DNA from 2 places in the Streptomyces sp. MCA2 genome. Region 1 is predicted to be linked to the other one. Evidence: predicted binding sites of a transcription regulator. Region 1 holds the regulator's gene; the other holds the start of a gene.
The links. Region 1 encodes HrcA, which represses chaperone genes, less so after heat shock. Its sites were predicted from a motif close to TTNGCACTCNGNNNNNCNGAGTGCNAA; they were not measured.

Region 1 (3,410 bases):
CGTGCCCAGCGCCGCCGCTGTCATCGGGATGGTGACCGTGCAGTGCAGATCGTCGCCGCGCCGCTGGAAGACGGAGTGCGCCAGCTCGTGGATCTCCACGTAGAGGTCGCCGGCGGGGCCGCCGCCGGGGCCGACCTCGCCCTCGCCCGCGAGCTGGATGCGGGTGCCGTTGTCGACACCGGCCGGGATCTTGACGGTCAGGGTGCGGCGGGAGCGGATCCGGCCGTCGCCCGCGCACTCGGGGCACGGGGTCGGCACGACCGTGCCGAAGCCCTGGCACTGCGGGCAGGGCCTGGACGTCATGACCTGGCCGAGGAAGGACCGGGTGACCTGCGAGACCTCACCGCGGCCGCGGCACATGTCGCAGGTCTGCGCCGAGGTACCCGGCGCGGCTCCCTCACCCGTGCACGTCGTACAGACGACGGCGGTGTCGACCTGGATGTCCTTGGTCGTGCCGAAGGCCGCTTCGTTCAGCTCGATGTCGAGCCGGATCATGGCGTCCTGGCCGCGGCGGGTGCGCGAGCGCGGTCCGCGCTGCGACGCGGTGCCGAAGAAGGCGTCCATGATGTCGGAGAAGTTGCCGAAGCCCGCGCCGAAGCCGCCCGCGCCCTGGCCGCCGCCCGCCTGCGAGAGGGGATCGCCGCCGAGGTCGTAGACCTGCTTCTTCTGCGGGTCCGACAGGACCTCGTAAGCGGCGTTGATCTCCTTGAACCGCTCTTGGGTCTTGGGATCCGGGTTCACGTCCGGGTGCAGCTCACGCGCCAGCCGGCGGAAGGCTTTCTTGATCTGGTCCTGCGAGGCGTCACGGCTGATGCCGAGGACCGAGTAGTAATCCGTGGCCACTTACGACTCCGCGAGGATTTGTCCGACGTAACGTGCCACTGCGCGTACCGCTCCCATCGTTCCGGGGTAGTCCATGCGGGTCGGTCCGACCACGCCGAGTTTGGCGACTGCCTCGTCGCCCGAACCGTAGCCGACCGTGACGACCGATGTGGACGCCAGGCCTTCGTGGGCATTCTCATGCCCGATACGTACGGTCATGCCCGAGTCCTTGGCCTCCCCGAGCAGCTTGAGCATCACCACATGCTCCTCAAGGGCCTCCAGCACCGGCCGGATCGTCAGCGGGAAATCGTGCCCGAAGCGCGTGAGATTGGCGGTACCGCCGATCATCAGCCGCTCTTCGGTCTCTTCCACCAAAGTTTCCAGCAACACCGACAGCACTGTCGAGACCGTGCCGCGGTCGTCCTGCTCGAAGGACTCCGGGAGATCCTGCACCAACTGCGGCACATCCGCGAACCGGCGGCCGACGACCCTGCTGTTGAGCCGGGCCCGCAGGTCCGCCAGCGAGGCCTCGCCGAACGGCGCCTGGCAGTCGATGAGCCGCTGCTCGACCCGTCCGGTGTCCGTGATCAGTACGAGCATCAGCCGGGCCGGGGCCAGCGCCAGCAGTTCGACATGCCGGACCGTGGACCGGGTCAGGGACGGGTACTGCACGACCGCGACCTGCCGGGTCAGCTGCGCCAGCAGCCGGACCGTGCGGCCCACCACATCGTCGAGGTCGACGGCGCCGTCCAGGAAATTCTGGATCGCCCGCCGCTCCGGGCTGGACAGCGGCTTGACGCCGGCCAGCTTGTCGACGAACAGGCGGTAGCCCTTGTCGGTCGGGATGCGCCCGGCGCTGGTGTGCGGCTGGGCGATGAATCCCTCGTCCTCCAGGGCCGCCATGTCGTTGCGGACGGTGGCCGGGGAGACGCCGAGCTGATGGCGTTCGGTGAGCGCCTTGGAGCCGACCGGCTCCTCCGTCCCGACGTAGTCCTGGACGATGGCGCGCAGCACCTCCAGCCTGCGTTCACTGAGCATCCCGCGCACCTCCAGTCCGGCCGTCCGCCGTCTCGTCTCTCCTGGCACTCACACGGGCCGAGTGCCAGACCCTGAGCCAGTGTACGGCCGGGTAGCACGGACACGGCAAGGGCAGCCGCGCACAGCACCCGCCCGATGACCGTGTTCGGCCGATCTGTCGGGCAACGCTATCGCGATGGCGCTAGCGTCTCGGTATGCACACTGCTTGGGAAGAGGCCGGTTGGGAACGACTCGGTGACGGTGTCGCCAGGCGCCGTATGCCGGGCTGGGACGAGACGATCGGGGTGATCGCGGGGACCACCGGCGTCATGATCGTCGACACCGGCGCGACCCTGCGCGACGGCGCGGATCTGCGGCGTGCGATCCGCGGCGTGCTGGGCCGGGAAGTGACGCATATCGCGCTCACCCACCCCCACTTCGATCATGTGCTGGGCACCGCCGCCTTCGCGGGCGTCGAGGTCTTCGGCGCGGCCGGACTGAGCGAGCTGCTGCGCCGCGGCAAGGACGAACTGCGGCACGACGCGATGCGGCACGGCGTCGAGAGGGACGCCGCCGCCGAGGCCGCCGATCTGCTGGTCGCCCCGCACCACCACGTCCACGGCCAGCTGACCGTCGAGCTCGGCGACCGGCAGGTGCTGCTCGCCAATGTCGGCCCCGGTCACACCGCCCACGATCTGGCGGTCCTGGTACCGGGCCGGGGCGGAGACCCGGAGGTCGTCTTCTGCGGCGATCTGGTCGAGGAGTCCGGGGAGCCCCAGGCGGGCCACGACGCACTGCCGCAGCAGTGGCCCGGCGCGCTGGACCGGCTGCTGGCCCTCGGCGGCGAGGACGCGCGGTACGTTCCCGGCCATGGCGCCGTGGTGGACGCCCGCTTCGTCCGTGCCCAACGCGACGCCCTGGCCACCCGCTTCGGCGTCGCCCCGTCCTGACCACCGCCCGCCCTCCCCACGACTGCATACAAACAAAGATCAACGGAGAACAGGTCCCACGCGATGCAGAACAGGCGCTACAGCCCCGACCTCACCCCGCCCTGGAAGAAGCAGCAGCCCGCGCCCGAGGTGCCGGCCGAGCCCGATCTGGTCGTCGAGGAGGTCACCTCGGGTTTCTGCGGCGCCGTGATCCGCTGCGAGAAGACCGCACAGGGCCCGACGGTCACCCTGGAGGACCGCTTCGGCAAGCACCGGGTCTTCCCCATGGAGCCGCGCGGCTTCCTGCTGGAGGGGCGGGTGGTCACTCTCGTACGCCCCCAGGGCCGGCCGGCGGCCACCACCCGGACGCGGACGGCATCGGGATCACTCGCCGTGCCCGGCGCCCGCGCACGGGTCGCCCGCGCCGGGCGCATCTATGTGGAGGGCCGGCACGACGCCGAGCTGGTGGAGCGGGTGTGGGGCGACGACCTGCGCATCGAGGGCGTCGTCGTGGAGTACCTGGAGGGCATCGACGACCTGCCCGCGATCGTCCGCGGCTTCTCCCCCGGTCCTGACGCCCGTCTCGGCGTCCTCGTCGACCATCTCGTGCCCGGCTCGAAGGAGTCCCGTATCGCGGCCGAG
Region 2 (3,410 bases), on a different contig from region 1:
CCAGATCGTCATCCCGATCGCGTCCGGCTCGCAGCTCACGAAGATCGACAAGGGGCTCAAGGAGCTGATCGCCCTCGGCCTGGTCGAGGACAAGCCGTACAAGATCTTCGGCGCCCAGGCGGAGGGCTGCTCGCCGGTGTCCACGGCCTTCAAGGCCGGGCAGGACGTCGTACGCCCGCAGAAGCCGAACACCATCGCCAAGTCGCTGGCGATCGGCAACCCGGCCGACGGTCCGTACGTGCTCGACATCGCCCGCCGTACGGGCGGCGCCGTGGAGGACGTCAACGACGAGCAGGTCGTGGACGCGATCAAGCTGCTGGCCAGGACGGAAGGGATCTTCGCGGAGACCGCGGGCGGCGTGACCGTCGGTGTGACCAAGAAGCTCATCGAGGCCGGAGTCCTCGACCCCGCCCTGTCCACCGTCGTCCTGAACACCGGTGACGGTCTCAAGACGCTGGACGCGGTCGCCCCGACGACCGGGCCCACGGCGACGATCCGTCCGGATCTGGACGCGTTCCGCGCCGCCGGCCTGGCAGGCTGAGGCCGTCGGCCGGTCCGCGGACACGGCCGAGCCACCGCCCCGCACTCGTACTCCGTATTTCCTGGAAGGCTGAACCATGAGCGTCAAGGTCCGCATCCCCACCATCCTCCGCACGTACACCGCCGGCCAGGCCGAGGTCCCCGCCGAGGGCGCGACCCTCTCCGAGGTGATCGCCGACCTGGAGCAGAACCACCAGGGCATCGCGGCCCGTGTGCTGGACGACGCCGGCAAGCTGCGCCGCTTCGTGAACGTGTACGTCAACGACGACGATGTGCGCTTCGAGCAGGGCCTGGAGACGCCGACCCCGGACGGCGCGGGCATCTCGATCATTCCGGCAGTGGCCGGCGGCTGCTGATTTTTCGCCATCTCTTCGCCTGCTTGACCGGAATTGCCCCGTCCGCCAGAAAGCGGACGGGGCAATTCCATGTTGTGAAAGGGGATACCATTGGGGTGATCCCCTTCCGGATATCACCCGGCGCGTGCCGAACGCATATGTGTTCGTGATCAGTTGTGCCCAAAGTGTGTGCGGTTTTTGTCGCCTAGGTGCGCTATGCCCGGCCCGACTTGCCCTGGAGAACCGGGATTTCACCGCATATTGCCGATTCTCCGGCCCCAGATTTCTCGTCCGATTGACCTGTTGCTCTGGGCATCTGTGCAGATACATTCAGCGGCGGTCGACGCGTTCCGGCGCACACCCCACGGGCTTTTCGCGGGGTGAGGTCTGACCCGGGTCCGCGGAGTGCGGTCCTGCGCAAGGGCCAGTAATAGGGGAGTTAGGCATGGCTCAGGGCACCGTCAAGTGGTTCAACGCGGAGAAGGGGTACGGCTTCATCGCGGTCGACGGTGGTGCGGATGTTTTCGTCCACTACAGCGCGATCCAGATGGACGGCTACCGCACCCTCGAGGAAGGTCAGCGGGTCGAATTCGAGATCTCGCAGGGCCAGAAGGGGCCGCAGGCGGACATGGTCCGGGTGGCCGGCTGAGGCGCCGACCGACTGCTGCGTAGGGAAGGCCCGTACCCCGTCGGGGGTGCGGGCCTTCTGCTGTCCGCCGTCGGCGGACAGTGGGGCCGGCGGAGGCGGGCGGGTCGCCGCGGGGCATCCGTGTCCATGCAGGTCCACCCGTGCGCGCCCGTCAATCGGCCACCACTTCCGTCGGAGGCTTCTTCGAAGCTGCCTTGCACTCAAGGGGTGCGAGTGCTAATCATTGCGTTAGCACTCTCCCAGTGAGAGTGACAAAGAAGGACCGGGTCGGTGAGGCCCGTAGGCCGCGTGGTGCAAGGAACCGCACAGGTCTACAGGTCGTCCGTCGCGGGCGCCAGCGCGGTCCGGAGCAATCCACCCCAGTCCGGGAGGACCACTTCACATGGCCAAGATCATCGCGTTCGACGAGGAGGCACGGCGCGGTCTCGAGCGCGGGATGAACCAGCTCGCCGACGCCGTCAAGGTCACCCTCGGCCCCAAGGGCCGCAACGTCGTCCTCGAGAAGAAGTGGGGCGCCCCCACGATCACCAACGATGGTGTTTCCATCGCCAAGGAGATCGAGCTCGAGGACCCGTACGAGAAGATCGGCGCCGAGCTGGTCAAGGAGGTCGCGAAGAAGACGGACGACGTCGCCGGTGACGGCACGACGACCGCGACCGTCCTGGCCCAGGCTCTGGTCCGCGAGGGCCTGCGCAACGTAGCCGCCGGCGCCAACCCGATGGCCCTCAAGCGCGGTATCGAGCGTGCCGTCGAGGCCGTCTCCGCCGCCCTGCTGGAGCAGGCCAAGGACGTGGAGACCAAGGAGCAGATCGCTTCGACCGCCTCCATCTCCGCCGCTGACACCCAGATCGGCGAGCTGATCGCCGAGGCCATGGACAAGGTCGGCAAGGAAGGCGTCATCACCGTCGAGGAGTCCCAGACCTTCGGTCTGGAGCTGGAACTCACCGAGGGTATGCGCTTCGACAAGGGCTACATCTCGGCGTACTTCGCGACCGACATGGAGCGCATGGAAGCCGCGCTCGACGACCCGTACATCCTGATCGTCAACTCCAAGATCAGCAGCGTGAAGGACCTGCTGCCGCTCCTGGAGAAGGTCATGCAGTCCGGCAAGCCGCTGCTGATCATCGCCGAGGACGTCGAGGGCGAGGCCCTGTCGACCCTGGTCGTCAACAAGATCCGTGGCACCTTCAAGTCCGTCGCCGTCAAGGCCCCGGGCTTCGGTGACCGCCGCAAGGCCATGCTCGGCGACATCGCCATCCTCACCGGTGGCACCGTCATCTCCGAGGAGGTCGGCCTCAAGCTGGAGAACGCCGGCGTCGAGCTGCTCGGCCGCGCCCGCAAGGTCGTCATCACCAAGGACGAGACCACCATCGTCGACGGTGCCGGCGACAGCGAGCAGGTCCAGGGCCGGGTCAACCAGATCCGCGCCGAGATCGAGAACAGCGACTCGGACTACGACCGCGAGAAGCTCCAGGAGCGTCTGGCGAAGCTGGCCGGCGGCGTGGCCGTCATCAAGGCCGGTGCCGCCACAGAGGTCGAGCTCAAGGAGCGCAAGCACCGCATCGAGGACGCCGTTCGCAACGCGAAGGCGGCCGTCGAGGAGGGCATCGTCGCCGGCGGTGGCGTCGCCCTGCTCCAGGCTTCCTCGGTCTTCGAGAAGCTGGACCTCGACGGTGACGAGGCGACCGGCGCCAACGCCGTGAAGCTCGCGCTGGAGGCCCCGCTCAAGCAGATCTCCGTCAACGGCGGCCTCGAGGGCGGCGTTGTGGTGGAGAAGGTGCGCAACCTGCCCATCGGCCACGGCCTCAACGCCGCGACCGGTGAGTACGTCGACATGATCGCCGAGGGCATCATCGACCCGGCGAAGGTCACGCGCTCCGCGCTCC

Region 2: groL (chaperonin GroEL) is a predicted target of HrcA. The motif match lies at 1,753-1,779, and genes of this name have one in related genera.

What each region holds. Positions count from the first base shown of each region.
Region 1 covers NZ_JAMJFM010000042.1:74,548-77,957, forward strand. Annotated here, with positions in the region: gene dnaJ (molecular chaperone DnaJ) at 1-843, opposite strand, end outside; gene hrcA (heat-inducible transcriptional repressor HrcA) at 844-1,860, opposite strand; gene M8I34_RS29320 (MBL fold metallo-hydrolase) at 2,055-2,789, shown strand; gene M8I34_RS29325 (DUF3097 domain-containing protein) at 2,853-3,410, shown strand, end outside.
Region 2 covers NZ_JAMJFM010000012.1:32,112-35,521, reverse strand. Annotated here, with positions in the region: gene thrC (threonine synthase) at 1-541, shown strand, start outside; gene M8I34_RS12350 (MoaD/ThiS family protein) at 618-896, shown strand; gene M8I34_RS12345 (cold-shock protein) at 1,321-1,524, shown strand; gene groL (chaperonin GroEL) at 1,907-3,410, shown strand, end outside.